DNA from 2 places in the Streptomyces sp. NBC_00354 genome. Region 1 is predicted to be linked to the other one. Evidence: riboswitches for the same ligand, from Rfam matches in the RefSeq annotation. Region 1 holds a riboswitch; the other holds the start of a gene.
The links. A riboswitch is a leader RNA that binds a small molecule or an ion and turns the genes downstream of it on or off. The one in region 1 is predicted to bind S-adenosylmethionine.
Positions count from the first base shown of each region.

Region 2: linked by a shared signal. The riboswitch ahead of thrC (threonine synthase) and the one ahead of OHT74_RS27540 (aminotransferase class V-fold PLP-dependent enzyme) in region 1 are both predicted to bind S-adenosylmethionine.

Region 1 is NZ_CP107983.1:5,997,175-6,012,785, forward strand. Features, by position in the region: gene OHT74_RS27485 (cysteine desulfurase/sulfurtransferase TusA family protein) at 1-982, opposite strand, end outside; gene ctaC (aa3-type cytochrome oxidase subunit II) at 1,266-2,240, shown strand; gene ctaD (aa3-type cytochrome oxidase subunit I) at 2,237-3,967, shown strand; gene OHT74_RS27500 (cytochrome c oxidase subunit 4) at 3,964-4,362, shown strand; gene OHT74_RS27505 (L,D-transpeptidase) at 4,478-5,725, shown strand; gene OHT74_RS27510 (hypothetical protein) at 5,925-6,329, opposite strand; gene ctaE (aa3-type cytochrome oxidase subunit III) at 6,528-7,148, shown strand; gene qcrC (cytochrome bc1 complex diheme cytochrome c subunit) at 7,225-8,034, shown strand; gene qcrA (cytochrome bc1 complex Rieske iron-sulfur subunit) at 8,031-9,089, shown strand; gene qcrB (cytochrome bc1 complex cytochrome b subunit) at 9,086-10,711, shown strand; gene trpD (anthranilate phosphoribosyltransferase) at 10,879-11,943, shown strand; SAM riboswitch class IV at 12,035-12,151, shown strand; gene OHT74_RS27540 (aminotransferase class V-fold PLP-dependent enzyme) at 12,371-13,786, shown strand; gene OHT74_RS27545 (Lrp/AsnC ligand binding domain-containing protein) at 14,019-14,300, opposite strand; gene OHT74_RS27550 (rhomboid family intramembrane serine protease) at 14,297-15,019, opposite strand; gene OHT74_RS27555 (hypothetical protein) at 15,147-15,386, shown strand; gene OHT74_RS27560 (NYN domain-containing protein) at 15,427-15,611, shown strand, end outside.
Region 2 is NZ_CP107983.1:4,752,212-4,767,822, reverse strand. Features, by position in the region: gene OHT74_RS21810 (phosphoribosylanthranilate isomerase) at 1-210, opposite strand, end outside; gene OHT74_RS21805 (Uma2 family endonuclease) at 423-920, shown strand; gene groL (chaperonin GroEL) at 1,008-2,630, opposite strand; gene OHT74_RS21795 (cold-shock protein) at 3,040-3,243, opposite strand; gene OHT74_RS21790 (MoaD/ThiS family protein) at 3,627-3,905, opposite strand; gene thrC (threonine synthase) at 3,940-5,214, opposite strand; SAM riboswitch class I at 5,232-5,381, opposite strand; gene OHT74_RS21780 (glucosyl-3-phosphoglycerate synthase) at 5,579-6,529, shown strand; gene OHT74_RS21775 (alpha,alpha-trehalose-phosphate synthase (UDP-forming)) at 6,575-8,035, shown strand; gene otsB (trehalose-phosphatase) at 8,084-8,947, opposite strand; gene OHT74_RS21765 (DUF3263 domain-containing protein) at 9,016-9,300, opposite strand; gene OHT74_RS21760 (extracellular solute-binding protein) at 9,384-10,685, opposite strand; gene OHT74_RS21755 (ROK family protein) at 10,897-11,829, shown strand; gene nagA (N-acetylglucosamine-6-phosphate deacetylase) at 11,829-12,980, shown strand; gene OHT74_RS21745 (1-phosphofructokinase family hexose kinase) at 13,075-14,052, shown strand; gene OHT74_RS21740 (CBM35 domain-containing protein) at 14,018-15,040, opposite strand; gene cdgB (diguanylate cyclase CdgB) at 15,109-15,611, opposite strand, start outside.

The DNA of each region.
Region 1 (15,611 bases):
TCGGGGTCAGCGTGGAGCTGGTGCAGGAGGAGCCCGACGAGACGGAGTAGCCCGCCCGGTCCAACTCGTGCAGCAGCGTCTCGCCGTCGACGTACAGGCAGGAGAACGTGACCAGGTGCGGCAGCCGCCGCTCCGGGTCACCGACCACCTCCACGTCCGGCACCAGCCGCGCCACGCGCCGCCGGATGCGGTCCACCAGGATCCGCAGCCGGGCCGCCTCCGCGTCGGCCTCGGCCCGCACCGCCCGCAGCGAGGCCGCCGCCGCCACGATCGCCGGGAGGTTGGTGAAGCCGGGGGATCGGCCCGACTCCCGTTCGTCCGCGGGGAATTGGGGCGAGAAGCGGACGCCCTTGCGGACCGCCAGCAGCCCGACTCCCGCCGGGCCGCCCCATTTGTGCGCGCTCGCGGTGAGCACCGACCAGCCGTCCTCGACCGGGCCCCAGCCCAGCGACTGCGCCGCGTCCACCAACAGCGGCACCCCCGCCGCCGCGCAGACCTCGGCCACTTCCGCCACCGGCTGGACCGTGCCCACCTCGTGGTTGGCCGACTGGAGGCAGGCCAGGGCCGTCGTCGCGTCCAGTACGGAGGCGTACCCGGCCGGGGACACCGCCCCCGCGCGGTCCACCGGGACCTGCGTCACCGTCCCGCCGGCGGCCTCGTGCGCCTCCGCCGCATGGAGGACAGAACTGTGTTCTACCGCTGATACGACCAGATGACCGCCGACGCGCCGGCGCCCGGCGAGGGCTCCCGCGACCCCGGTGTGAACCGCGTGCGTCCCCGAAGGAGTGAACACGAGCTCGTCGGGGCGACAGCCCACGGCCTCCGCCGCCGCCTCGCGCGCCGCGTCCAGCAGGAGCCTCGCGCGCCGGCCCTCCCGGTAGAGCCGGGCGGGGTCGGCCCACCCCTCGTCCAGGGCGGCCTGCAACGCCTGCCGGGCCACGGGGTGCAGGGGAGCGGCGGACGCGGTGTCGAAGTAGGGCATCCGGCCACGCTAACCGGCGGCCGGGACCGTTCGAGGTCAGGGGCCGTCAGATGCCCCCCGGAGGCCGCCATTCAGGGGGTGTTGGGCCGTCCCCCGTACGGCGGATCCATCCCTTCGGGGGCAGTAGCGGCGCGTTGGGCACCCTCCCCGCGCGACCCCAAATAGCGTCCAGTAGGGTTTGGTCCGCATAAACATCCAAACCCCTGCCTGCGTCAGGGCCGGCGACCGACCCGAATACGGCCGCGGCCGGCCGCGCGGGCCGAGACTCTCGGGAAGGCGCTACGTGAGTCCCTACGGCTCCGACCGCTCGCCGCGGCGCCCGATGCGGCGGAAGCTGCTGCAGGCGCTGACTGCGGGCGCGGTCCTGGCGACCGCCACTGGTTGCTCGTACAACTGGCAAGACTTCCCCCGGCTCGGAATGCCCTATCCGGTCACGGAGGAGGCGCCTCGCATCCTGTCCCTGTGGCAGGGGTCGTGGGCAGCTGCTCTCATCACGGGCATCCTGGTCTGGGGCCTGATCATCTGGAGCGTCATCTTCCACCGGCGCAGCCGGACGAAGGTGGAGGTCCCCCCGCAGACCCGGTACAACATGCCCATCGAGGCGCTGTACACCGTGGTACCGCTGATCATCGTTTCGGTGCTCTTCTACTTCACCGCACGTGACGAGTCGAAGCTGCTCGCGCTCACCCCGAAGCCGGCGCACACGATCAACGTGGTCGGCTTCCAGTGGAGCTGGGGCTTCAACTACGTCGAGAACGTCGACGGCGATGCGGTGACCCCGAAGGCGGGCGAGGTTCCCAAGGAGCTCGCCAACATCCCGGACCGCTTCACCAAGGAATTCCCCGCGGGCGCCGAAGGCGTCTACGAGAAGGGCGTTCCCGGCGACCGCAACCTGGAGACCGGCAACCCCGGCCCCACGCTGTGGCTGCCCAAGGGTGAGAAGGTCCGCTTCATCCTGTCGTCGAACGACGTCATCCACTCCTTCTGGGTGGTCCCCTTCCTGTTCAAGCAGGACGTCATCCCGGGCCACACCAACGTCTTTGAGGTCATCCCCTCCCAGGAGGGCACCTTCATGGGCAAGTGTGCCGAGCTCTGCGGCGTCGACCACTCCCGGATGCTCTTCAACGTCAAGGTCGTCTCGCCCGAGGCCTACCGGGCGCACCTCAAGGAACTGGCCGAGAAGGGGCAGACCGGCTTCCTCCCGGCCGGCATCAAGCAGACTGACCCGGCCCGGAATGCGGAGACGAACAAACTGTGAGCATCCTCAACGAATCTCAGGGTGCCGCCGCCGACTCGTATGAAAACGAGCTGCCGGTGCGGCGCAAGCAGCCGGGCAATGTCGTCGTGAAGTGGATGACCACTACCGACCACAAGACCATCGGCACGATGTACCTGGTCACGTCGTTCGTGTTCTTCATCATCGGCGGTCTGCTGGCGCTCGCCATGCGTGCCGAGCTGGCCCGTCCGGGCACGCAGATCATGTCGAACGAGCAGTTCAACCAGGCGTTCACCATGCATGGCACGATCATGCTGCTGATGTTCGCCACCCCGCTCTTCGCGGGCTTCGCGAACTGGATCATGCCGCTGCAGATCGGCGCGCCCGACGTGGCGTTCCCGCGGCTGAACATGTTCGCGTACTGGCTGTACCTCTTCGGCTCGACCATCGCGGTGGCCGGCTTCGTCACGCCGAACGGCGCCGCCGACTTCGGCTGGTTCGCCTACTCCCCGCTGTCCGACGCGGTCCGCTCGCCGGGCATCGGCGCCGACATGTGGATCATGGGTCTGGCCTTCTCGGGCTTCGGCACGATCCTCGGCTCGGTCAACTTCATCACCACGATCATCTGCATGCGCGCCCCCGGCATGACGATGTTCCGCATGCCGATCTTCACCTGGAACGTGCTGCTGACCGGTGTCCTGGTCCTGCTCGCCTTCCCGGTGCTGGCCGCCGCGCTGTTCGCGCTGGAGGCCGACCGCAAGTTCGGTGCGCATGTATTCGACGCCTCGAACGGCGGAGCATTGCTCTGGCAACACCTCTTCTGGTTCTTCGGGCACCCAGAGGTGTACATCATCGCGCTACCGTTCTTCGGAATCGTCTCCGAGATCATCCCGGTCTTCTCCCGCAAGCCGATGTTCGGTTACATCGGTCTGATCGGTGCGACGATCGCGATCGCCGGCCTCTCCGTGACCGTGTGGGCCCACCACATGTACGTCACCGGCGGTGTGCTGCTGCCGTTCTTCTCCTTCATGACCTTCCTGATCGCGGTACCGACCGGTGTGAAGTTCTTCAACTGGATCGGCACCATGTGGAAGGGCTCGCTGTCCTTCGAGACTCCGATGCTCTGGACGATCGGCTTCCTGGTCACCTTCACCTTCGGTGGTCTGACCGGCGTCATCCTGGCCTCGCCCCCGATGGACTTCCACGTCTCCGACTCGTACTTCGTCGTCGCGCACTTCCACTACGTCGTCTTCGGCACCGTGGTGTTCGCGATGTTCGCCGGCTTCCACTTCTGGTGGCCGAAGTTCACGGGCAAGATGCTGGACGAGCGCCTCGGCAAGATCACCTTCTGGACGCTGTTCATCGGCTTCCACGGCACGTTCCTGGTGCAGCACTGGCTGGGCGCCGAGGGCATGCCGCGTCGTTACGCGGACTACCTCGCGGCCGACGGCTTCACCGCCCTGAACACGATCTCGACGATCAGCTCGTTCCTGCTGGGCATGTCGATGCTGCCGTTCATGTACAACGTCTGGAAGACGGCGAAGTACGGCAAGAAGATCGAGGTCGACGACCCGTGGGGCTACGGCCGTTCGCTCGAGTGGGCGACGTCCTGCCCGCCGCCGCGGCACAACTTCCTCACCCTGCCGCGGATCCGTTCCGAATCCCCGGCGTTCGACCTGCACCACCCTGAGATCGCGGCCCTCGACCACCTCGAGGACCACAGCGTCGCCGCCAAGGCCGTCACCGGCGGCAAGGAGGCCGACAAGTGAAGATCCAGGGCAAGATGTTCCTCTGGCTCTCCTTCTTCATCCTGATCATGGCCGTCGTGTACGGCGTGTGGTCGAAGGAGCCCGTCGGAACCACCGCGCTCTTCCTGGCCTTCGGCCTGAGCGTCATGATCGGCTACTACCTGGCCTTCACGGCCAAGCGCGTCGACGAGATGGCCCAGGACAACCTGGAGGCCGACGTCGCCGACGAGGCGGGCGAGCTGGGGTTCTTCGCCCCGCACAGCTGGCAGCCGCTCTCGCTGGGCATCGGCGGTGCGCTCGCGTTCATGGGCGTCATCTTCGGCTGGTGGCTCATGTACTTCTCGGCCCCGATCATCGTGATCGGCCTGTGGGGCTGGGTGTACGAGTACTACCGCGGTGAGAACCAGAACCAGTAGCACCGCAAGCAGAACGAAGACCAGGGGCCCGGACATCTCCAACGGAGGAGTCCGGGCCCCTCGTTTGCAGTCACCCCGCGCGCAGTAATGGTCATACCTTCATAGCGTTGGCTCCATGAAGCACTCACCGCGTCTTAGGACGGTACTCAGCTGCTCCGTGCTGGTCGCGTCCCTGGGGGCCGGCGCCACCGCCTGCGGGCCCGGAGACAACCCGCTGTCAGCCCGCCCGTACGACGCGGGCGACCAGGTCGTCTTCAACCAGCCCCCCGGCGGCCGGCCCCTCGACCCCGAGAAGCCCTTGGAGATCACCGCCAAGGGGACCGGCCGCAACCGGATCACCGACGTGTCCGCCGTCGACGCCCAGGGCCGCAGGCTCGCCGGCGAGCTGAGCGCCAAGGGCGACCGATGGCACAGCACCGCCCCGATGGCCGCCGGCGCCCATTACACGGTCCTGGTGAACACCGAGGACGAGCGCGGGGCTCCAGGGCAGCGCAGGCTGACGTTCAAGACCACTCCGGCCAAGCAGGTCCTGAAGGTCGAATTCGGGCCGGACGAGGGCAAGTACGGCGTCGGGCAGCCCATCACGGCCGAACTGAACGAGCCCCTCACGGACAAGGCCGCCCGCGCGATCGTGGAGCGGGGCCTGGTCGTCGACACCCCGCCGGGCGTCGAGGGCGCCTGGCACTGGGTGGACGACAAGCACCTGCACTTCCGCCCGAAGGATTACTGGCCCGCCCACTCCGCCGTCTCCGTACGGAGCAATCTGGAGGGCATCAAGATCTCCGACGAGTTCCACGGGGCCGCCAGCAAGCCGCTGGCGCTGGAGATCGGGGACCGGGTCGAGGTCACCACCGACGCGTCCTCGCACTACCTCACGTTCGAGCGCAACGGAGAAGTGATCAACACCATTCCGGTGACCACCGGAAAGCCCGGCTTCTCCACCCGCAACGGGGTCAAGGTGGTCCTCGGCAAGCAGTACTTCGTCCAGATGCGCGGCGACACCGTCGGCATCGGCGGTAGCGAGTACTACAACCTGCCCGTCTACTACGCGACCCGCGTCACCTGGAGTGGTGAATACGTGCACGCCGCGCCGTGGTCCGTGGGCTCGCAGGGCTACGAGAACGTCAGCCACGGCTGCACCGGCATGAGCACGGGCAACGCCGCCTGGTTCTACGAGAACATCACCGAGGGCGACATCGTCCGGGTGATCAACAGTATCGGCGACGACATGGAGCCCTTCGGCAACGGCTTCGGCGACTGGAACCTGGACTGGAAGGAGTGGCGCGAGGGCAGCGCCCTCCTCAAGGGCACCCAGGAAGGCCGCAGTCCGATCGACAAGGCCCGCCTGCGGCCGACGGTCTAAATGGGGTCGGCTTCGCCTCCGGGGCCGCTGGTGTCGGCTCCAGGCGGGCGTGCGTCCTCGAAAACCGCTCGTTCCTCGCGGTTTCCTCCGGGCGCTCGCCCGCCTTCGCCGACGCGGCCCCTTCGGCTCAGCCGACCCGTGCAGGCTTCGGCCGGGCACGAGCGGTGGTGTCCCCCTGACGGGAGCCGAAAGGGTGCGGTCAGGAGGAGTTGGCGGCGAGGCGGGGGCGCAGCAGGCCCGCCAGGGCGTCCGCGAACTCCACCGGGTCGACCGGCAGGGTCACCGCCGCGTCCGCACGGCTCCAGGTGGCCAGCCAGGCGTCCTGCGGACGCCCCATCAGCAGCAGCACAGGCGGGCATCGGAAGATCTCGTCCTTGATCTGCCGGCACACACCCATGCCCCCGGCCGGAACCGCCTCGCCGTCCAGCACGCACACGTCGATCCCGCCCGCGTCCAGCTCGCTCAGGACGGCCGGGAGCGTGGCGCATTCCACGAACTCGACCGGCGGCAGGTCCGCGGCCGGCCTGCGCCCGGCCGCCAGCCGCACCTGCTCCCGGGTGCTCGCATCGTCGCTGTAGACCAGAACCCGTGCAGTCGACCGCATTTCGTTCCTCCACGGTGCCGTGAATAACGTTGATGTTGCGCGGGATGCTACTCCGTCCGACCCGGTGTCAACATCGGTTCGGACAGCCCCGCCGATGAACGCGCCGGGCCGATCTGATGGGCCGTTCGGGCCTTGCACACGCCCCTGACACTCCGAACGGCACCCCCCGGGGTGAGGGCGGGATAAGCGACCGACATAATGTCGGTCGTGGCGACAGCAACGACAGTAGATACCGGGCACGCGCACCCGACGGTCAACCGGCCGAACCTCGTCAGCGTCGGAACCATCATCTGGTTGAGTTCCGAGCTGATGTTCTTCGCGGCCCTCTTCGCGATGTACTTCACCCTGCGATCCGTGACAGGTGCCGAGTACTGGGCAGAGCAGGCTTCGGCCTTGAATCTGCCCTTCTCGGCGACGAACACGACGATCCTGGTGCTTTCCTCCCTCACCTGCCAGCTCGGCGTATTCGCCGCAGAGCGCGGTGACGTGAAGAAGCTCCGGTCGTGGTTCATGATCACGTTCGTCATGGGTGCGATCTTCATTGGCGGCCAGGTGTTCGAGTACACCGAGCTGGTCAAGCACGAGGGCATGAGCCTCTCGTCCGGTCCGTACGGCTCCGTGTTCTACCTGACCACCGGGTTCCACGGTCTGCACGTGACGGGCGGTCTCATCGCCTTCCTGCTGGTCCTCGGCCGGACGTACGCGGCCAAGAGGTTCACCCACGAACAGGCCACGTCGGCCATCGTCGTGTCCTACTACTGGCACTTCGTCGATGTCGTCTGGATCGGCCTCTTCGCGACGATCTACCTGATCAAGTAGCGAACACGTCACCGGGCGAGACCCGGCACTCCATCCAGAAACACCGACGCAGAAGATCCTGACACCGGGGTAATCCGTGAAAAAGCTCTCCGCACGACGACGCCATCCGCTGGCGGCGGTCGTCGTTCTACTCCTCGCGCTGGCGGCCACCGGGGGGCTGTACGCCGCCTTCGCCCCCGCGGGCAAGGCGCAGGCCGATGAAACCGCCCAGTCCCTCGCCATCGAGGAGGGCAAGAAGCTCTACGCCGTGAGCTGCGCAAGCTGCCACGGAACCGGCGGTCAGGGTTCCACTGACGGCCCCAGCCTGGTAGGCGTCGGCTCCGCGGCCGTCGACTTCCAGGTGAGCACGGGCCGCATGCCCGCCCAGCAGCCCGGCGTGCAGGTGCCGAAGAAGCCGGTCGTCTTCGACCAAGCGCAGACCGACCAGCTCGCCGCCTACATCGCCTCCCTCGGCGCCGGCCCGATCGTGCCGACCGAGAAGCAGTACGACCCGGCGGGCGCCGACATCGCCAGGGGTGGTGAGCTCTTCCGCAACAACTGCGCGCAGTGCCACAACTTCACCGGCGAGGGCGGCGCACTGACGAACGGCAAGTACGCCCCCAACCTCGAGGGCGTCGAGCCGAAGCACATCTACGAGGCCATGCTCACCGGCCCGCAGAACATGCCCTCCTTCCCGGACAGCACCATGCCGACGAAGGAGAAGAAGGACATCATCGCGTACCTCCAGCACGTCAACGGCGATAAGTCGACCAGCCCCGGTGGCCTCGATCTCGGCGGCCTCGGCCCCGTCTCCGAGGGTCTGTTCGGCTGGATCTTCGGTCTGGGTGCGCTGATCGCTGTCGCCGTCTGGGTCGCGGCCCACACCGCTAAGGCCAAGAAGTCATGAGTAGCCAAGACATTCCCGAAGAGAAGCACCTGCCGAGCGAGCAGGGCGACGCGCACCACGGTGGCGTAGCAGTCGCGGACGACCCGTTCGCCGACCCGGGCCTGCCGGTCCACAAGCCCCGTATCCAGGACATCGACGAGCGGGCCGCGAAGCGCTCCGAGCGCACCGTGGCCATGCTGTTCACGCTGTCGATGCTGGCCACGATCGGCTTCATCGCCTCGTACGTGACCATCCCGGTCGACAAGATCGTCTACATCTTCCCGATCGGGAAGGTGAGCGGGCTCAACTTCGCCCTCGGCATGACCTTGGGCGTCGCCCTCTTCTGCATCGGCGCGGGCGCGGTCCACTGGGCCCGCACCCTGATGTCCGACGTGGAGGTCGCCGACGAGCGCCACGAGATCGCGGCGCCGCCGGAGGTCAAGGCGAAGGTCCTGTCGGACTTCGCCGACGGTGCGAACGAGTCCGCCATCGGCCGCCGTCCGCTGATCCGCAACACGATGCTGGGCGCGCTGGCCATGCTGCCGCTGTCCGCCGTCATGATCATGCGCGACCTGGGCCCGCTGCCCGAGGACAAGCTGCGCCACACGGTGTGGGCCAAGGGCAAGCTGCTCATCAACGACAACACGCTGGAGCCGCTGCGTCCCGAGGACGTGCAGGTCGGTTCGCTGACCTTCGCCAGGCCCGAGGGCCTGGAGGAGGAGCAGCACGACTTCCAGACGCAGATCGCCAAGGCCGCCCTGATGATCGTCCGCATCAAGCCGGAGGACATCAAGGACAAGCAGGAACTCGAGTGGTCCCACGAGGGCATCGTGGCCTACTCGAAGATCTGCACCCACGTCGGCTGCCCGATCAGCCTGTACGAGCAGCAGACGCACCACGTGCTCTGCCCGTGCCACCAGTCCACTTTCGACCTCTCCGACGGCGCCCGTGTCATCTTCGGCCCGGCCGGCCACGCGCTTCCGCAGCTGCGGATCGGCGTGAACGGCGAAGGCTTCCTCGAGGCGCTCGGCGACTTCGAAGAGCCCGTCGGTCCTGCATTCTGGGAGCGCGGATGAGCACTGCCACCGATTCGAAGCGCAAAGCGCCGGCCGGCGAGCGGGTAGCCGACTGGGCCGACGGACGCCTGGGCATCTACAGCCTGGCCAAGTCCAACATGCGCAAGATCTTCCCGGACCACTGGTCCTTCATGCTGGGTGAGATCTGCCTCTACAGCTTCATCATCATCATCCTCACGGGTGTGTACCTGACGCTGTTCTTCCACCCGAGCATGAACGAGGTCGTGTACCACGGCTCGTACGTGCCGATGCAGGGCGTCCAGATGTCCGAGGCCTTCGCCTCGACGCTGGACATCAGCTTCGACGTCCGCGGTGGTCTGCTCATCCGGCAGATCCACCACTGGGCGGCCCTGATCTTCGTCGCGGGCATGCTCGTGCACATGATGCGCGTCTTCTTCACGGGCGCGTTCCGCAAGCCGCGCGAGGTCAACTGGATCTTCGGCTTCCTGCTGCTGGTCCTCGGCATGTTCACCGGTTTCACCGGTTACTCCCTGCCGGACGACCTGCTCTCGGGCACCGGTGTCCGCTTCATGGAGGGCGCGATCCTCTCCGTGCCGATCGTCGGCACGTACCTGTCGTTCTTCCTCTTCGGCGGCGAGTTCCCCGGCGGCGACTTCGTCGCGCGGTTCTACTCGATCCACATCCTGCTGCTGCCCGGCATCATGATGGGCCTGCTGGTGGCCCACCTGATCCTGGTCTTCTACCACAAGCACACCCAGTTCGCGGGTCCCGGCAAGACGAACAACAACGTCGTCGGCATGCCGCTGCTGCCGGTCTACATGGCCAAGGCCGGAGGCTTCTTCTTCCTGGTCTTCGGTGTCATCGCGGCCATCGCGGCGATCGCCTCGATCAACCCGATCTGGGCGCTCGGCCCGTACCGCCCGGACCACGTGTCCACCGGCGCGCAGCCCGACTGGTACATGGGCTTCTCCGAGGGCCTCATCCGTGCGATGCCCGGCTGGGAGATCAACCTCTGGGGCCACACGCTCGTCCTGGGCGTGTTCATCCCGCTGGTGATCTTCCCGCTGGTACTGGCCACGATCGCGGTGTACCCGTTCGTCGAGTCCTGGGTCACCGGGGACAAGCGCGAGCACCACATCCTGGACCGCCCGCGCAACGTCCCGACCCGCACGGCCTTCGGTGTGGCATGGCTGACGTGGTACGTCATCCTGCTGATCGCCGGTGGAAACGACATGTTCGCGCAGTACTTCCACCTGTCGATCAACAACATCACCTGGTTCGCCCGTATCGGCTTCTTCGTCGGCCCGGTCATCGCGTTCGTCATCACCAAGCGGATCTGCCTCGGCCTCCAGCGCCGGGACCGGGACAAGGTGCTGCACGGTCGCGAGACCGGCATCATCAAGCGCCTGCCGCACGGTGAGTTCGTCGAGATCCACGAGCCGCTGAATCAGGGCAAGCTGCACACGCTGACCGCGCACGAGCAGTACAAGCCGGTCGAGATCGGCCCGACGGTCGACGAGAACGGCGTCGAGCGCAAGGTCGGCCGTATGGAGAAGCTCCGCGCGAAGCTCAGCAAGGGCTACTACGCGGAGGACAGCCAGATTCCGAAGCCCACGGTGGAGGAGTACAAGGAGATCCAGAGCGGCCACGGCCACCACTGATCCCGCTTGAGGGACTGATTTCGGTCAGTCCTGGTGTCGCCACGGCGAGAGCCCCGTCCAGTGTCCGGACGGGGCTCTTTGCCGTCCCCGGGGCTGGATAGGCTGGAGCCCTGCCCATTCGACCTGGACCCCGACATCGGGTGGCCGACCAACAGCAGGAGCGGACCATGAACGTTGTGACCCCGGCAGGCGGCGACAGCGTGGCGGCCCGTGGCTGGCCGGGCGTCCTCGACGCCCTGCTGACCGGCCAGGACCTGCGCGCCGAGGAAACCGCCTGGGCCATGGACCGGATCATGCGCGGGGAGGCCACCGACGCCCAGATCGCCGGCTTCGTGGTGGCGCTGCGGGCCAAGGGGGAGACCGTCGCGGAGATCAACGGCCTCGTACGGTCCATGTACGGGCACGCCAACCTGATCGAGGTGCCGGGCCGGACGGTGGACATCGTCGGCACCGGTGGCGACGGGGCCAAGACCGTGAACATCTCGACGATGTCGTCGATCGTGGTGGCCGGTACGGGTGCCAAGGTGGTCAAGCACGGCAACCGGGCCGCGTCGAGCGCGAGCGGTTCGTCGGACGTGCTGGAGAAGCTCGGGGTCAACCTGGACCTCAGCCCGGCGCGGGTCGTCGAGGTCGCGGAGGAGGCCGGGATCACCTTCTGCTTCGCGGTCAAGTTCCACCCGGCGCTGCGTCACGTGGCCGCGGCCCGCAGGGAGCTGGGCATCCGGACCACCTTCAACTTCCTCGGCCCGCTGACCAATCCGGCGCGGGTACGGGCGCAGGCCACGGGCGTCGCGGACGCCCGGGTGGCCCCCATCGTGGCGGGCGTGCTGGCGGAGCGCGGCTCCTCGGCACTGGTGTTCCGCGGTGACGACGGCCTGGACGAGCTGACGACCACCGCCACCTCCCGGGTGTGGTGGGTCCGCGACGGCCGGGTGGACGAGCAGTCCTTCGACCCGCGCGACGTGGGCATCCCGCTGGTCGACGTCTCCGCGCTGCGGGGCGCGGACGCCTCGTACAACGCGGACGTCGCCCGCCGCCTGCTGGCCGGCGAGACGGGCCCGGTCCGCGACGCGGTGCTGCTGAACTCGGCGGCGGCCCTGGTGGCCCTGGACCCCGGCACGGGCTCCCTGGAGGACCAGATCCGCGCGGGCATCGCCCGGGCGGCGGAAGCCGTCGACTCGGGCGCCGCCCGGGCGGCCCTGGACCGCTGGGTGGCGGCCAGCAACGCGTAGCGGTACGAGAAAGGCGTGAAACAGGTGGCCCCGGTCCAGCATGCGGACCGGGGTCTTGCGCGTGAGGGATCTTGTGGCAGGATGCAGACCAGGTCACGAGTGACAGCGTTTAGGCCCCGGCTTGCTGTCCGGCAACCCTCCTTCCGTGGCGGGGTGCCCCGGGTGATGACCAGGTCGTAGGCAGAAAGGCCTACGGCAAGCGCGGATCCCTCGACACCAGGGGTCCTGGTCTCTCGAGGAGCGTTTTCCGTGAGCAAGCGAATGCGATAGGGCGACTCCGCCCCCTCTTCACCCTCCGCACGGCCCTCAGCCGTCCGTGCGTCGAGGCAACTCCCGTACCCCACCGCCGCATGCGCATCCGTGCATCCGTGCACCCGCGTACGGGCCGTCCGAAGCCATTCAGCCTGTCCCGCCGGGAGATACCGCCATGTCCACGTACCCGAACGCCGTCGCCACCGCCGCCGTGACCGCCCCCGTTGCCGCCCCTGCCGACCCCGCCTGTGCCGAGCCGCTGCCGGTCCTCGGCCGGGACGTCACCGTCCCCCTCGTCACCGGCGGCGAGGTCACGTACGCGGCCCTCGACTACGCGGCCAGTGCCCCCGCGCTCCAGCGGGTCTGGGACGACGTCGCCGCGTACGCCCCCTATTACGGCAGCGTGCACCGCGGCGCCGGGTACCTCTCCCAGCTGTCCACCGACCTGTTCGAGCAGAGCCGCGCCACGGTCGCCGAGTTCCTCGACTGCCGCCCCGCCGACCAGGTCGTCTTCACCCGGTCCACCACCGACTCGCTGAACCTGCTCGCCGCCGTACTCCCGGCCGGCTGCCAGGTCTTCGTCTTCGAGACCGAGCACCACGCCTCGCTGCTGCCGTGGGCCGACGCGCAGGTCACCTACCTCAACGCCCCGCGGACCCCGGCCCAGGCCGTCGAGACCCTCGAGCGGGCGCTGGCCGACCGTACTGCATCAATTGAAGAGGGCTACGGCCCGGCGCTGGTCTGCGTCACCGGCGCGTCCAACGTCACCGGCGAGCTGTGGCCGGTGAAGGAGCTCGCCGCTGCCGCGCACGCCCACGGCGCGCGGATCGTCCTGGACGCCGCCCAGTTGGCCCCGCACCACCCCGTCTCCGTGCAGGAGCTGGACGTGGACTGGGTGGCCTTCTCCGGGCACAAGCTGTACGCGCCGTTCGGCTCGGGCGTGCTGGCCGGCCGCGCGGACTGGCTGCAGCAGGCGGAGCCGTACCTGGCCGGCGGCGGCGCCTCCCGGAAGGTCGCCCGCCGCGCGGACGGCGGCGTCGACGTCGAGTGGCACACCACGGCCGCCCGCCACGAGGCCGGCTCCCCGAACGTCATCGGCGTGTACTCGATCGCCTCCGCCTGCAAGGCCCTGACCGAGGCGGGCTTCGACAGCCTCGTCGCCCGGGAGCGCCACCTGATCGCCAAGGTCCGCAGCGGCCTGGCGGAGGTTCCGGCGGTCCGGATCCTCTCCCTCTTCGGGGACGAGGCCCCGCGGGTCGGCGTCATCTCCTTCGTCGTGGACGGCTGGAACAGCTCGCACTTCGCGGCCGCGCTGTCGGCGGAGTACGGGATCGGCGTCCGCGACGGCCTGTTCTGCGCCCACCCGCTGGTCCGCACCCTGCTGGGCAGCGAGCCGCAGGCCCAGGGCGAGTGCGGAGCCCCCGAGGCGGCCCCGGGGGAGCGCTCGCTGAACGCGATCCGCGTCAGCTTCGGCGCGGGCACCCCCGACGAGCACGTCGACCGCTTCGTCCGCGCGGTCGGGGAACTCGTCGCCGACGGCGCCAAGTGGCAGTACCGCACGGAGGAAGGCCGCTGCGTGCCGGCCGTGTGACACGCATCCGCCGTGGCGGGGCGACCGGGTGAGGCAACCCCGGCGCCTCAAGCGCCGGCGGGGCTCGATGGGGCCCACCCGGGCCTCACAGGGAGAGCGGAGGCGGGGCGCGGCCGGACACCGGCAGGTGGGGTGGGGGCACTGCGGTGGTGAGTCGAGGACGAGAGGTCACCGCCGCCGGGTGCGGCTCTGATGCGGCCGGGATCCGCGAGCCGGGACGAACCGGGCAGCGCTACGCGTCGAGGCCGATGGCGAACGCGGCTTCCAGGTCGTGCTGGGAGTAGGTGCGGAACGCCACGTGCGTGTCCGTCGCCTCCACGCCCGGGATCTTGCTGATGCGGCCCGGGATGATGTCCGCCAGGTTCTCGTGGCGGGCCACGCGGACCAGCGCGATCAGGTCGTACGTCCCCGTGACGGAGTAGACCTCGCTGACGTTGTCCAGCGCGGCGATCGACTCGGCGATCTCGGGGATGCGGTCCACGCTGGTCTTGATGAGCACGATCGCGGTGATCACGGCTGGCTGTCTCCCTCGGTGGCCGTCGCTGGTCTCCTCACTCTAGTCGTACGCCGATACCGCACCCACGCGTAGACGAAGCCGAGCGAGAAGCCCACCACATGGGCCAGGTACGCCACCCCCGGGCCGCTGCCCGCGCGGTGCGCCGCCAGCCACTGGAGGCCGAACCAGAACAGCAGGACGATCCAAGCCGGGAAGCGCAGCGGCAGGAAGAGGAGGAACGGGAACAGGCTCGTGACCCTCGCCCGGGGGAACAGGCACAAGAAGGCCCCCAGCACCGCCGAGATCGCGCCCGACGCACCGACCAGGGTCTGGGCCGAGGAGGTGTTGGCCGCCGCGTACGCCGCCAGGGCCAGGTAACCCGTACAGACGTAGAAGGACAGGAATTCCGGTCGGCCCATCCGCTCCTGCGTCATCACGCCGAAGACGTGGAGGAAGAGCATGTTGCCGAGCAGGTGCAGCCAGCTGCCGTGCACGAACAACGCGGTGAGCGGGGTCAGCAGCGCCCGCGCCGACCCGGTGAACAGCTCGTCCGGGACCACCCCCCAGCGCCGGAAGTAGGCGGTCCCCGTCTCCAGTAACCGCTCGCCCGTGCCGTACGAGGGGTTCAGCCCCGAGGCCGGGCCGAGCAGGAACACCACGCAGCAGCCGGCGATCAGCACGTGGACGACCACCGGGCCCCGGACGGCCTCCCGGAGGGCCTGCCACCTTACGATCATGCGGTTGAGCATGACCCAAGCGGACCCACCCGGAGCACCGGCAGGCCGTAGGGTTACGTGCTGCGGTCCGCCGATTGACGCAGACGGCGGCTTTAATTGAAACAGTTACGAAGGAGAGAGCGGCCTGATGACGGTTCCCCTGCCGACCGACACCACCCGGTGGCGCTGCACGCTGTGCGGCAACCTCACGCGTTTCGACGTCACTCGTTCGTCGAAGGTCGTGGAGTACGTCCACCTGGATCTTGCCGGGGAGCCCAAGGTCGAGGAACGCGAGGTGGTCAATGAGACCATCGAGTCGGTCCGCTGCCGGTGGTGCAACGCGGTGGACCAGATCGAGCTCGTGGACAGGCCGGGCACGGACTCCTGACGGAGCCGGGCCCACAGGTAGATCACGGTAGGGGTGACGGATTGTGGAGCCAGCAAGCGGCGCTGAGCCGGCCGACGCGGCCGGCGACGCCGCAGAGGTGCTCGACCGCCCGCTGCCGGAAGGCGTGCGGCGCCGGGTCGTCGCGCTCGTCTCGGACGCCTTCGGCGGACTGACGGTCGCGGACCTCCCGGCGCAGCTGCGCCAGTACGCCCGGTTCACCCCGAC
Region 2 (15,611 bases), 1.2 Mb from region 1:
GACCTCCTCGACCGGCTGCCCGCGGAAGACCCCGACGGTCAGCATCCCGGCCGGCACCCGCGCCGCGAGCTCCCGCGCCGCGGCGGCGTCGATCGTGCGGGGACTCCCGGCGGCGAAGACGAACCCGACGGCATCGGCCCCGGCGGCCACGGCCACGTCTACGTCGTTCGCGGTCTTCAACCCGCAGATCTTCACGAACAGCTCGCTCATCCCCCCAGTCAACCAAACCGCCCTGTTGGGTGGTGATCCGTCTCGCCACCCGGGCGCGGCCACCCGCGCGCCGCTAGCCTGGAACGGGGCTCACGCCCAGTGCACGGCACGCCACGCGGAGGACAACGGTGACGATCATGATTGAACGGGCCACACCGATAGAGCAGGCGGCACCGCCGACATTCGAGACGCTCCTGCGCACGGTTGCGGAGATGAACACGCCAGACGGCTTCAAGGCCGAGCTCATCCGGGGGAAGATCATCGTGTCGCCGTTCTCCAAGCTGCGCTACTCGCGTCGCATGCGTTTGCTGCGCGAGCAGCTCCAGGCCCATGTCCCCAAGGGACACTTCGCAGACACGTCACCCTTCCTCTTCCGGTTCCCGGCAGCGGAGCGCGGCTACGGACCCGACCTGTACGTCGCGGATGAGGCGGCCTTCGAAGAGGAGGGGCTGCACGCGGACGGAGCGGCGCTGTCGCTGGTCGGAGAGTTCACGTCCGTCTCCACCAGGGACGCGGACTGGAACGAGAAGCTCGACGTGTACGGCCGGCTCGTGCCCGTCTACCTGGTCGTCGACATGCAGGACTCGGAGATCACCTGCTTCTGGGACCCCTCCCCGCACGGATACCGCTCCCGTACGACGGTGTCCTTCGGCAAGCCCCTGCACGTCCCGGAGCCGTTCGACTTCGCGATCGACACCACCGGCTTCTGAAACCGTCCGGGAACGCCCGAGGGCGGCACCCCCCTGTACGGGGAGTGCCGCCCTCGGTCGAAGAACAGCCGATCAACCAGAGGTCGATCAGAAGTCCATGTCACCACCCGGCATGCCGCCGCCCGCGGGGGCACCGGCCTTCTCGGGCTTGTCGGCGATGACGGCCTCGGTCGTCAGGAACAGCGCGGCGATGGACGCGGCGTTCTGCAGGGCAGAGCGCGTGACCTTCGCCGGGTCGATGATGCCCTCGGCGATCATGTCCACGTACTCGCCGGTCGCGGCGTTCAGGCCCCAGCCGACGGTCAGGTTGCGGACCTTCTCCACGACGACGCCACCCTCGAGACCACCGTTGACGGCGATCTGCTTGAGCGGGGCCTCCAGGGCGAGCTTCACGGCGTTGGCGCCGGTCGCCTCGTCACCCGACAGGTCGAGCTTCTCGAAGACCGCGGAGGCCTGGAGCAGGGCCACGCCACCACCGGCGACGATGCCCTCCTCGACGGCAGCCTTCGCGTTGCGGACGGCGTCCTCGATGCGGTGCTTGCGCTCCTTGAGCTCCACCTCGGTCGCGGCGCCGGCCTTGATGACGGCCACGCCGCCGGCCAGCTTCGCGAGGCGCTCCTGGAGCTTCTCGCGGTCGTAGTCCGAGTCGGAGTTCTCGATCTCGGCGCGGATCTGGTTGACGCGACCCTGAACCTGGTCGCTGTCACCGGAGCCGTCGACGATCGTGGTCTCGTCCTTGGAGATGACGACCTTGCGGGCGCGGCCGAGCAGGTCCAGGCCCGCGTTCTCGAGCTTGAGGCCGACCTCCTCGGAGATGACCGTGCCGCCCGTGAGGATGGCGATGTCGCCGAGCATGGCCTTGCGGCGGTCGCCGAAGCCCGGGGCCTTGACGGCGACGGACTTGAAGGTGCCGCGGATCTTGTTGACGACCAGGGTCGACAGGGCCTCGCCCTCGACGTCCTCGGCGATGATCAGCAGCGGCTTGCCGGACTGCATGACCTTCTCGAGCAGCGGAAGGAGGTCCTTCACGTTGCCGATCTTGGAGTTGACGATCAGGATGTACGGGTCGTCCAGGGACGCCTCCATACGCTCCATGTCGGTGGCGAAGTACGCCGAGATGTAGCCCTTGTCGAAGCGCATGCCCTCGGTGAGCTCGAGCTCCAGACCGAAGGTCTGCGACTCCTCGACCGTGATGACGCCTTCCTTGCCGACCTTGTCCATGGCCTCGGCGATGAGCTCGCCGATCTGGGTGTCGGCGGCGGAGATGGAGGCGGTCGAAGCGATCTGCTCCTTGGTCTCCACGTCCTTGGCCTGGTCGAGCAGGGCGGCGGAGACGGCCTCGACGGCCTTCTCGATGCCGCGCTTGAGGGCCATCGGGTTCGCACCGGCGGCCACGTTGCGCAGGCCCTCGCGGACGAGCGCCTGGGCGAGAACGGTGGCGGTGGTCGTACCGTCGCCGGCGACGTCGTCCGTCTTCTTGGCGACTTCCTTGACCAGCTCGGCGCCGATCTTCTCGTACGGGTCCTCGAGCTCGATCTCCTTGGCGATGGAGACACCATCGTTGGTGATCGTGGGGGCGCCCCACTTCTTCTCAAGGACGACGTTGCGACCCTTGGGGCCAAGGGTGACCTTGACGGCGTCGGCGAGCTGGTTCATCCCGCGCTCGAGACCGCGCCGGGCCTCCTCGTCGAACGCAATGATCTTGGCCATCTGAAGTGGTCCTCCAGGACTGGGGTTCCCCCTGCGCCGCCGGCGCGTGGGGAGGGTTGGATTGCTCCGGACCGCGCCCGCGCCCGCGACGGACGGCCTGCGTGCCCGGCGGTTCCTTCCCGCCGGACCCTGCGGGCCTCACCGACCCGGTCCTGTGTAGTAGCACTCTCGGCACGAGAGTGCTAACGCCAATGATTAGCACTCGACCCCCTCGAGTGCAAGCGGCTTGAGGGAACGCCGGGCCCCGGCACGAGGGGCGGCACGGGGGCAGCACGGGGCGGCACGGGGGCAGCACGGGGCGGCACGGGGGCGGCACGGGGGGCAGCACGGGGCAGCACGAAGGGCCCGCATCCCTCCTCAAGGATGCGGGCCCTTCATGTGTATGCGTCGGTGGTCGATCGCGCCGGGGCTAGACGGCGAGCTTGACCATGTCCGCCTGCGGACCCTTCTGGCCCTGCGAGATCTCGAACTCGACCCGCTGACCCTCTTCAAGGGTGCGGTACCCGTCCATCTGGATGGCGCTGTAGTGGACGAACACATCCGCACCACCGTCGACCGCGATGAAGCCGTAGCCCTTCTCCGCGTTGAACCACTTGACGGTGCCCTGAGCCATGCCTAACTCCCCTATTACTGGCCCTTGCGCAGGACCGCACTTCGCGGTCCCGGGTCAGAACTTGCGCCGGAACGCCTCGACCGGGGCTGAATGTATCTGCACCGCTGCTGTCTGCAACAGGTCAATCCGACGAGAAATCTGGACACGGGGATACATTGAAATAGAGTGAAAATTTGGCATATTGCCGGGCAACTCGGACCCGGCATATCTCGCCAAAGCCCCATACCGCACTTGCATATTGACTCAATGTCAACCCTCGCTCGACCCGCTCATATGCGGCTGGCAAGAACAGCGGAGGGGACTTCCCCAACCCTACCGCGCCCAACCAAGCAGAATTGCCCCCTCCGCTTTTAGCGGAGGGAGCAATTCTGGGCTTTCGCGTATCAGCAGCCGCCGGCGACGGCGGGAATGATCGAGACGCCCGCGCCGTCCGGCGTCACCGCGTCCAGGCCGCCCTCGAAACGCACGTCGTCGTCGTTGACGTAGACGTTCACGAAGCGGCGCAGCTTGCCCTGGTCGTCCAGGACGCGCGCGGAGATGCCCGGGTGGTTCGCCTCCAGGGACGCGATGACCTCGGAGAGGTTCGCGCCCTCGGCGGTGACCTCGGCCTGGCCGCCGGTGTAGGTGCGCAGGATGGTGGGGATGCGGACGTTGACGCTCATGGGCGCTACTGCCTTTCCGGGTGTCAGGGGGAGATCAGGCGAGGTTGGCGGCGCGGAACGCGTCCAGGCTCGGGCGGATGGTGGCGGTCTGTCCGCTGTCCGCGGCCACCGCCTCCAGGGTCTTGAGGCCGTCACCGGTGTTCAGGACCACCGTGGTCAGCGCCGGGTCGAGCTGCCCGTTCTCGATGAGCTTCTTGGTCACGCCGACGGTCACGCCGCCCGCGGTCTCGGCGAAGATGCCCTCGGTCTGCGCGAGGATCTTGATCGCCTCGACGACCTGCTCGTCGGTCACGTCCTCGACGTAGCCGCCGGTGCGGCGCGCGATGTCCAGGACGTACGGGCCGTCGGCCGGGTTGCCGATGGCCAGCGACTTGGCGATGGTGTTCGGCTTCTGCGGGCGGACCACGTCGTGGCCGGCCTTGAACGCGGTCGAGACCGGGGAGCAGCCCTCGGCCTGGGCGCCGAAGATCTTGTACGGCTTGTCCTCGACCAGGCCGAGCTTGATCAGCTCCTGCAGACCTTTGTCGATCTTCGTCAGCTGCGAGCCGGACGCGATCGGGATCACGATCTGGTCGGGCAGCTGCCAGCCGAGCTGCTCGCAGATCTCGTACGCGAGCGTCTTGGAACCCTCGCCGTAGTACGGGCGCAGGTTGACGTTGACGAAGCCCCAGCCCTCGCCCAGCGGGTCGCCGATGAGCTCGGAGCAGAAACGGTTGACGTCGTCGTAGTTGCCCTCGATGCCGACCAGGTCGCCGCCGTACACACCGGCCATGACGACCTTGCCCTGCTCGAGGTCGTGCGGGATGAACACGCAGGAGCGGAAGCCGGCCCGGGCGGCCGCGGCGCCGACGGCGCCGGCCAGGTTGCCGGTGGAGGAGCAGGACAGGGTGGTGAAGCCGAAGGCGCGGGCGGCCTCGACGGCGATGGCCACGACGCGGTCCTTGAAGGAGTGCGTCGGGTTGCCGGAGTCGTCCTTGACGTACAGCTTGCCGGTGACGCCGAGCTCCTTGGCCAGGTTGGCCGCGTCCACGAGCTTGGTGAAGCCCGGGTTCAGGCTGGGCTTGGAGGCCACGTCCGCGGGGACGGGCAGCAGCGGGGCGTAGCGCCAGATGTTGTTCGGGCCGGCCTCGATCGCGGCGCGCAGGGCTTCCGGGTCCCCGGTGGGAAGGTCGTAGGCGACTTCCAGAGGTCCGAAGCATTCGACGCAGGCGAAGATGGGTCCGAGCTCGAAGCGGGTACCGCACTCACGACACGAGAGGCCGGTGGCAGGTCCGAGATCGACAGAGGTGGCAACAGTCTGTGCAGCCATGATGGCGAGGCCCTTTCTCCTCATCTTCCCCATGGCGCACTTCGCCATGAGACGGAATTGGCACCTTCCCTAGCCGGGGACCTCGCTGCTGCAAGCTGGCGCGAGAACCGACTGGAGGGTTGCCGGGGCTTCAACGGGCCGTGTCCCTCTGCCCCTCTGGATGAGCGGTATGGCACCGGGTCGCGCACTCCATGGCGCGTCCGGGCGTTTGTACGCGGGGACCCCCGGCATGCGGTGGTCCTTCGCGTTGTTCAAGACTGTAACGGAAGGTCCGGGTGGTTGAGACAGCCGTCCGAACCGCGAGATGGATCACTTTTCGGCTGAAACCCGCCGAGGACGAATGAGGAAACAGGGAGTGCCGAACGTGCTGGAAGAGGTGGAGCGCTGGTTTGCGGACCGCTCCTGGTCCGCGGCCGACCGACCGCTCGACCAGCTGCTTTCCGCCAAGCGGGCGGCAGGCACCACGGTCAGCGTCGTCCTGCCCGCGCTCGACGAGGAGGAGACGGTCGGCGCCATCGTCGAGGTGATCCGTCGCGATCTGATCGACGGGCTGCCGGTGCCGCTGGTCGACGAACTGGTGGTGGTCGACTCAGGCTCCACCGACCGGACGGCCGAGGTGGCCGCGAAGGCGGGTGCCCGTGTGGTGCACCGCGACGACATCCTGCCGCGGATCCCGGCCGTGCACGGCAAGGGTGAGGTGCTGTGGCGCTCGCTGCTGGTGACCACCGGCGACATCGTCTGCTTCGTGGACGCCGACCTGCGGGACTTCTCCTCCGCCTTCGTGTCCGGGATCGTCGGCCCGCTGCTGACTGAGCCGGACGTGCAGTTCGTCAAGGCGATGTACGACCGCCCTCTGGGGGGCTCCCCCGGTCAGGGGGGCCGGGTCACCGAGCTCGTCGCCCGGCCGCTCCTCAATCTCCACTGGCCGCAGCTGGCCGGCTTCGTCCAGCCGCTGGGCGGCGAGTACGCCGTGCGCCGCTCCCTGCTGGAACGTTTGCCCTTCCCCGTCGGGTACGGCGTCGAGCTGGGCCTGCTGGTGGACGCGCTGCACACCGTCGGGCTGGACGCGCTGGCCCAGGTGGACGTCGGCGTACGGCTCCACCGCCATCAGGACGGCCAGGCACTGGGCCGGATGGCCGCGGCGATCTACCGCACGGCGCAGCTGCGGCTCTCGCGCGGGCATCTCGTACGGCCGGAGCTGACGCAGTTCGAGCGCGGGCCGAACGGGTTCGTACCGCGGACGTACGCCGTGGACACCGAGGAGCGGCCGCCGATGGCCGAGGTCAAGGAGTACTCCGGCCGCAGGGTGGCGTGAGGGAACTGACGTTTGAGCGGGCAGGCCCCGGGCTAGGTTCGCCGCATGGCTTCCCAGGTACTCGTTGCAGCGAACCGCGGCCCGCTCTCCTACCTTCTCTCCGACGACGGCACCCTCACGGCCCGGCGCGGCGGGGGCGGGCTCGTGTCCGGCCTCTCCGCCGCCCTCGCCCGGCAGCCGGAGGCGCTGTGGATCTGCGCGGCGCTGTCGGAGGCGGACCGGGAGGCGGTCCGCCGCGGTGTCTCCGAACCCGGTGTCCGGATGCTGGACATCGATCCCACCACGTACGACGACGCGTACAACGGCATCGCGAACTCGGTGCTGTGGTTCACGCACCACCACCTCTACGACATCCCGCGCGAGCCGGTCTTCGACGCGCAGTTCCGGCGGCAGTGGGAGTCGTACGTCGCCTACAACCACGCCTTCGCAATGGCGCTGGCACAGGAGGCCGGCGAGGGCGCGGCGGTGCTCGTGCAGGACTACCACCTGGCGCTGGTCCCGGGTGAGCTGCGGGAACTGCGGCCGGACCTGAAGATCAGCCACTTCACGCACACCCCGTGGGCCTCGCGCGAGTTCCTGGACATGCTCCCCGACGACGTCCGGGCGCAGCTGATGTGGGGCATGCTCGGGGCGGACGTGGTGGGCTTCCACACGTGGGCGTGGGCGCACAGCTTCATGACCGCGGCGCAGCTGGACGACGAGCGGGGCATCGCGGAGCCGAAGACGGCGGCCGGGGTGGACCCGAGGGACGCGCCGTACATCGAGAAGATGACGAGGGGCCCGGTACGGCACCGGCGGACGACCGTGGCCGTGTACCCGCTGGGCGTGGACGGCGACGAACTGCGGGCGCTGGCGCACCGGCCGGAGGTGAACGACAAGCTGGCGGCGCTGCGGGCGGAGACCGGGGACCGCAGGACGATCGTCCGGGTGGACCGGACCGAGCTGTCGAAGAACATCGTGCGGGGGCTGCTGGCGTACCGGGAGCTGCTCACCGAGCACCCCGAATGGCGGGGCCGGGTGGTCCACCTGGCCTCGGCCTACCCGTCCCGGCAGGACCTGGCGGTGTACCGGTCGTACACGGAGGCGGTGCGGGAACTGGCGGAGCGGATCAACGAGGAGTTCGGCACGGAGGACTGGCAGCCGGTGCTGGTGTCGGTGAAGGACGACTTCGCGCGCTCCCTGGCGGCGTACCGGCTGGCGGACGTGGCGCTGGTGAACCCGGTGCGGGACGGGATGAACCTGGTGGCGAAGGAGATCCCGGTGGTCTCGGACGCGGGGTGCGTGCTGGTGCTGTCGACCGGGGCGGGGGCGTACCTGGAGCTCCGTGAGGACGCGCTGACCGTGAACCCGTACGACGTGTCGGAGACGGCCGATGCGCTGCACGCCGCCCTGGCCATGCCGGCCGAGGAGCGTGCCGAGCGCACGAAACGCCTGGCCCTGGCGGCCACGGCCCTCCCCCCGACGGCCTGGTTCACGGCCCAACTGGACGCCCTCCGCGAGGCGTGACGGCAACCGCTGCGCGGGGCGGGGCCTTCTCCCCGCCCCGCGCAGCGGTTACGGCGTCGGGCTCGCGGAGCGGATGGCTTCGGCCAGGGTGGCCAGGAAGGCGACGACCTCCTGCGGGCCGTTCAGGACGAGGTCGGCCCGGGAGGCGAGCTCGGGAACCTCGGCCGAGCCACTGGCCACCAGCAGCCCCGGCATGCCGTCGGTCCGCAGTTTCTCCACGGCGGCGTACGCGGCGAGGTCGCCCAGGTCGTCCCCCGCGTACAGCACGGCCTCGGCACCCGTCTCCGCCAGGTACTCGGTCAGGGCCACGCCCTTGTCCATCCCCGGCGGCCGCAACTCCAGCACCGCCCGCCCCGGCTCCACCATCAGCCCGTGCCGCGCCGCCAGCTCGGCCAGCGGCTCGCGCAGCGCGGCGAAGGCCGCTTCCGGGTCCTCGGCGCGCCGGGTGTGCACGGCCAGCGCCCGGCCCTTCTCCTCGATCCACGTACCGCGCCAGGCTCCGATGGAGTCCAGGAATCCGGGCAGCTCCGCCCGTACGGCGGCGACTCCCGGGTGCTCGGCCGGGGTGTGCACGATGCCGCTCACCGCGTCCCACCGCTCGGCCCCGTAGTGGCCGAGGACCACCAGGTGTTCCAGGCCGGCAGCCCCGGCGAAGCCCCCGTAGCGCACCGCGACCCCCGCCGGGCGGCCGGTGATCACGGCCACCGAAGACACCTCCGGGGCCAGCGCGGCCAGCGCCCCGACGGCTCCCGGGTGGGCCCGCGCCTGGTCCGGGTCCGGGACGATCTCGGCGAGGGTGCCGTCGAAGTCGAGCGCGACCACGGAACGGCGGGGTGCGCGGAGGAGGGCTTCGAGTCCCTCGCGTCCGGCGGTGGTGACGGGCATCGGCAGGCTGTGCGGATGGCTCCCCATACGGACGACCCTAACGGCCCTGCCGGGCCACGGCTACGGCGCGCGGCGGGCCCGTGGGCGCCGATGCGTCAGCGCCGGGCCCGCTGGGCTTCGCGGATGCGGCGGAGCCGGTTGACGGTGCCGGGCGCGTGGGCCAGCGCCCGCGGGTCGTCCATCAGCACGTTGAGCAGCTGGTAGTAGCGGACCGGGGTCATCCCCAGCCCTTCCCGTATGGCCCGTTCCTTGGCCCCGGGCCCGGGCCAGGTGCGTCCCTCGTACGCGAGAACCGCGGCCTCGGCGGCCGTCAGCCCCTCGTCCGGCCCCTCGTCCAGCCCCTCGTCCGGCCTCCCGTCCGGGCTCCCGTCGTCCGTCATACCGCCAGATTAACGCCGCCCTCCGACAGCCACCGGGCGCCCTCCGCCGAGCGGCGGGCGCCCGCGGCCGGCCGGCCCGCGGGTCAGTGGGCGTCGGCCTTGCGCGCCGCCTCCGCGATGTCCTCGAGGACCTTCGCGGGCTGCCCGCCCGGCTGCACGCTCTTGCCGATGTTCTGCTTGACGTCCTCGCTCACCCCGGCCCAGGACTTCTTGCCGACGGGGTAGAGCCGGGCGTTCGGCAGCGCCTGCAGGAACGTCTTCAGCTGCGGGGCGGCACCCCCCGTACCGGCGTCCGTCGCCCGGTAGCCGCTCGTCGTGACCGGCAGCAGGTCGTACTTGTTGGTGAAGGCCGTCACGTTCTTCGCCTGGTACAGGTAGTCCAGGAACTTCCCGGACTCCTTGCGGTGGCCGTTCTTGAAGGCCATCACCCAGTCCGCGACGCCCATCGTCGGGTGCTCGGTCCCGTCGGCGGTCGGCATGGCCACCATGCCGAACTTCACGCCCTTCTCCCCCGCCTGCTTGATCAGCGTGGGGTGGCCGTTGAGCATGCCGACCTCGCCCCGCGCGAACGCGTCGAACGCGGCCCGGCGGTCCGTCTTCGCCGGTTCCGTCGGCCCGGTCAGCCCCTGGCCGACCATCTTGTCGCGCAGGAACTCGAAGGTCTTGACGTTCTCCGGGGAGTCGATCGAGTACGCCTCCTCGTTGTCGGTGTAGCCGCCACCGCCGGAGAGCATCCACATCATCGATTCGGCCTGCGCCTCCTCGCGGCCCAGCGGCAGCGCGAAGGGGGTCGCCACGCCCGCGGCCTTGAGCTTCTTCGCGGCGGCCTCCAGGTCGGCCCAGCTCTTCGGCTGCCAGCCGCCCTTGGCGTCCTTCGGGATGACCCCGGCGTCCGTCAGCAGCTTCTCGTTGTAGAAGAGCAGGCGGGTGCTGGCCACGAACGGCATGCCGTACTGGACCCGCCTGACCTTGCCCGCGTCCGCGAGCGGCGCCAGGAAGTCGGCCTCGGTGGTGACGGAGAGCAGCTCGTCCGCCGTGTACAGCTTGCCGGCGGCCGCGTAGTCGGCGTAGGCGCCGATCTGGGCGACGTCGGGGGCCTTGCCGGCCTTGACCATCGCCGCGACCTTGGCGTCGACCTCGGACCAGGAGTAGACGCTGACCTCGACCTTGACGCCGGGGTGGTCCTTCTCGAAGCCTGCGGCGAGGTCCTTCCAGTACCCCGACGAGGAGTTCTGCGGATTGTCCCCGTAGTCGGCCGCCACGACCCGCAGGGTCACCTCGTTGTTCCCGGTGAGACTCCCCACGGCTCCACAGCCGGTCAGCGCCACGGCGGTCAGGCCCAGCGCGGCTCCGGTCGCGGCCAGGCTCAGGTAACGGCCCTTCACAGTTCTCGATCCACCCCTTGTTGTACGTACGATCCACGTAAGGTCTACACCACTTTGGCGGCTCGTCCACATCGGGAAACGCACCGTGCCCGGTTCGTGTCCCGTCCGAGGTCGCGAATTTGTATGGCAGCTCAACAATCCCTTCCAATGGACTAGACCTTTCCCCGCCGAGCACGCGAGACTGTCACCTGTGAAACCCGTGAAACACGCCGTGAAGCACGTCATCGCCCTCGATGTGGGCGGCACCGGGATGAAGGCCGCCCTCATCGCCGACGACGGCACCCTGCTCCACGAAGCGCGCCGCGCCACCGGCCGCGACCGGGGCCCCGACGCCGTCGTCGAGACGATCCTGGAGTTCGCCGCCGAGCTGTCGGACCTCGGCCGCGAGCGCTTCGGCATGCCCGCTTCCGCGGCCGGCGTCGCCGTCCCCGGCATCGTCGACGCCGAGAACGGGATCGCCGTCTACGCGGCGAACCTGGGCTGGCGCGACGTACCGATGCGCGAGCTGCTCAGCAGACGGCTCGGCTCCCTCCCGGTGGCCCTGGGCCACGACGTCCGCACGGGCGGACTCGCCGAAGGCCGCATCGGCGCCGGCCGCGGCGCCGACCGCTTCCTGTTCGTCCCCCTCGGCACCGGCATCGCCGGCGCCATCGGCATCGCCGGCCGCATCGAGGCCGGCGCACACGGCTACGCGGGCGAGATCGGCCACATCGTGGTCCGCCCCGGCGGCCCCGCCTGCGGCTGCGGCCAGTACGGCTGCCTGGAGACCCTCGCCTCGGCGTCCGCCGTGAGCCGCGCCTGGGCGAGCGCCTCCGGCGACCCCGCCGCGGACGCCGCCGACTGCGCCAAGGCCGTCGAGTCCGGCGACGCGCGCGCCCGCGAGGTGTGGCAGGCCGCCGTCTGCGCCCTCGCCGACGGCCTGGTCACCGCGATCACCCTGCTGGACCCGCGCACTCTGATCATCGGTGGCGGGCTCGCCGAGGCAGGGGAAACCTTGTTCACACCACTACGGAAGGCCGTCGAGGAGCGCGTGACGTTCCAGCGGCTGCCCGACATCGTTCCGGCGGCCCTCGGGGACACCGCCGGATGCCTGGGCGCAGGGCTGCTCGCCTGGGACCTACTCGCCACGGAGGTACCTGCCTGATGTCCGGAAGCGCACACAGCACCGTTCTCTCCGGCGCCAGGGTGGTGCTGCCCACCGGGACCGTGGCGGGCGGCCGCGTCATCGTCGACGGCGCGCGCATCGCCGGCAGCGCCGGCGAGGGCGCGAGCACCGTCGACCTGTCCGGGCACTGGATCGTCCCCGGCTTCGTGGACATGCACAACCACGGCGGAGGCGGCGCCTCCTTCACCTCCGGCACCGCCGAGGAGGTCCTGAAGGGCGTACGGACCCACCGCGAGCACGGCACCACCACGCTCGTCGCCTCCACCGTCACCGGCGACCTCGACGAACTGGCCCGCCGCGCCGGGCTGCTCGCCGAGCTGACCCAGCAGGGCGAGATCGCGGGCATCCACTTCGAGGGCCCGTTCATCAACGCCTGCCGCAAGGGCGCGCACAAGGAGGAGCTGCTGCGCGACCCCGACCCGGCCGAGGTCCGCAAACTGATCGACGCCGCGCGCGGCGCCGCCCGCATGGTCACCCTCGCCACCGAACTCCCGGGCGGGCTGGAGTCCGTACGGCTGCTGGCCGAGCACGGGGTCATCGCCGCGATCGGCCACACCGACTCCACGTACGACCAGACGCGCCAGGCCATCGAAGCGGGCGCGACCGTGGCCACCCACCTGTACAACGCGATGCCCGGCATGGAGCACCGCGCCCCCGGCCCGATCGCCGCGCTGCTCGAGGACGAGCGGGTCACCGTCGAGCTGATCAACGACGGCACCCACCTGCACCCGGCGATGCTGGAGCTGGCCTTCCACCACGCGGGCGCGCACCGCGTGGCGCTGATCACCGACGCGATGGACGCGGCGGGCTTCGGCGACGGGATCTACCACCTCGGGCCGCTGGAGGTCGAGGTCAAGGAGGGCGTGGCCCGCCTCGTCGAGGGCGGTTCGATCGCCGGCTCCACGCTGACCCTGGACACCGCGTTCAAGCGGTCGGTGACGCTGGACAAGCTGCCCGTCGAGTCCGTGGTCCAGGCGATCTCCGTGAACCCCGCCAAGCTGATCGGCCTGTACGACGAGGTCGGCTCGCTGGAGCCGGGCAAGTACGCCGACCTGGTCGTCCTGGACGCGGAGTTCGACGTCAAGGGCGTCATGCGGCGCGGCGAATGGATCGTGGATCCGCTGGTCTGAGCGGGTATGGGAGGCAGGCGGGCGGCCCGCGGGACTGGGCCGCCCGTACTGCTGTTTGGCATGATCCCGGCACACACCGAGACCGGGGCCTGCCATGATCCTGACCGTGACGCTCAACACCGCACTCGACGTCACCCACCACGTGCCGAAGCTGATCGCGCACACCACGCACCGGGTCACAGCCGTGACCGAGAGACCCGGCGGCAAGGGCCTCAACGTCGCCCGCGTGCTGGCCGCCCTCGGCCACGAGGTCACCGCGACCGGCTTCGCGGGCGGCCGCACCGGGGCCGTCGTACGCGAACTGCTCGCCGACTCCCCGCAGGTGACGGACGCTCTGGTGCCCTGCGCGGGCACCACCCGGCGCACCCTGGCCGTCGTCGACGAAGCCTCGGGCGACACCACGCAGTTCAACGAGCCCGGCCCGCAGATCAGTTCCGCGGAGTGGGCGGAGTTCCTCGCCCGCTACGAGGCCCTGCTGGCCGGCGCCGGTGCGGTCGCCCTGTGCGGCAGCCTCCCGCCGGGCGTGCCGGTGGGCGCGTACGCGGTGCTCGTACGGGCCGCCCGCGCGGCCGGGGTCCCGGCCCTCCTGGACACCAGCGGCGAGGCCCTGCGCCGCGGGGTGGCCGCCCGCCCGGAGATGATCAAGCCGAACGCCGCCGAGCTCGCCGAGCTGACCGGCTCCCGCGAGCCGCTGCAGGCCACCCGCGACGCCCGCCGCCGCGGCGCGCACGCCGTGGTCACCTCGCTCGGCCCGGGCGGGCTGCTGGCGGCCACCGCCCAGGGCACCTGGCAGGCGGCCCCGCCGCGCGCCCTGACGGGCAACCCGACCGGAGCCGGGGACTCCGCGGTGGCGGGCCTGCTGTCGGCCCTCACGGAGGGCCTGGACTGGCCGGCCCGCCTGACCCGCGCGGTAGCCCTCTCGGCGGCCACGGTCCACGCCCCGACGGCAGGAGACTTCGACCCCCGCACCTACGAACAGGTACGGGGGTCGGTGACACTGACGGTGCATGAGGGCGCTGGAGCGGCGCGCCCCCTCATCAGCCCTTCTCGAGCCAGAGCTGGTCGAGATTGACCTCGCACTGGTTCCCGGCCTCGCACGAGATCTTGATCGTGTTCGTGCCCTGCTTGAGCGTCACGAGCGACCAGGTGTTGGTCCAGCCCTTGTCCCACTCACCCGGCTTGGCCTGGGAGAAGTTCTTCATGTTGACCGGCCGGGACTGCGCCTCGCCGTTGATGGTCAGCGTGGTGCTGGCGTCCTTGCCCGGCACCCCGTAGACCATCTTCAGCTTGTACTGGCCCGCCTTGGCCACGTCCACGGTCCACGTCGCCGCCGCACCGGCGGCGTTCAGGCCGCCCACGTACTGGCCGCCCGCGCTCTTCGCGCCCGGGACCGTGCCTTCGAGGTGTGCGCCGCCGGTCAGGGACATGCCCGCACCCGAGGCGTCCGCCTTGGGCAGCGGGGCCTCCGGGGACGTCGAGGGGCTCGGCTGCGCGGAGGACGAGTTCTGCGGCTGCGCGGACTGCTGCCCGCCCGCCGCGTTGCCCTTGTCGTTCTTGTCCTTGTCCTTGTCGCCGAAGGTCACGGCCGCACCGATGCCGATCGCGACCGCGGCGACGACCGCGACCGCCGCGATGAGCATGCCCTTACGGCTGGAACCGCCGCCTCCGCCGTGGCCTCCGTGGCCGCCCGGCGCGGGGATCGACGCCGTGGTCTGCCCCTGCTGCGGCGGAACCCCGTAGCCGCCCGCCTGGAGGGCTTCAGGGGCCTGGTACTGCGCCTGGTAGGCCGGCGGCTGCTGCTGCGGCGGGACCTGGGCGCCGCGCTGGCCGCCGTACGTCCGCTCACCGACCGTGCGCACCTGGTTGTACGAGGTACGGGGGACACCGGGCTGCGCGCCTGGCTGACCACCGGCCGTCGGGCCGGGGTAGCCGTATCCACCGCCCTGTGCGGGCGGGGTGGCTCCGGCGGCCTGGCCGTCCGCGTAGAGGTAGCCGAACGGGTCGTCGTCCTCGGGCTGGTTCGCCCCACTGTTCGAGCCGTGGTTCGCGGGCGTCGTCATCGCAGGTCACTCCTTTCAACCCACGGGAGCCTACCCCGAACACGTGGACCCACGGGCGGCCGATCGCCTCATCCGGCCCGGCGGTGCGCCTTGGAACGGGACCTTTTCTCGATGTACATCCGCTGGTCGGCCGAGCGCAGCACCTCGTCCGCCGACATGCCGCAGCTGGCCCATCCGATGCCGAAACTCGCGCCCACACGGACCGCGCGGCCGTCCACCCGGATCGGCGGGATGATCGCGTTGCGCAGCCGGACGGCCAGGTCTGCGGCGTCGGCGGCGCCCAGTCCGTCCGCGAGGACGACGAATTCGTCACCACCCAGCCGAGCGACGGTGTCACCGTCCCTGACGCCCGTCGTCAACCGCCGGGCCACCTCGATCAGGACCGCGTCACCCGTGTGGTGCCCGAACCGGTCGTTGATCGACTTGAACCCGTCGAGGTCGCAGAAGAGCACCGCGAGCCCCTTCGTCCCGTCGTCGATGTCCGTCGCGGGCGCCACCATGTGCACGTGGTGGTCGTACGGGCCCGCCCCCGCGCCGGGGGTACCGGGGGCGCCGGGGGCCCCGGGCACCG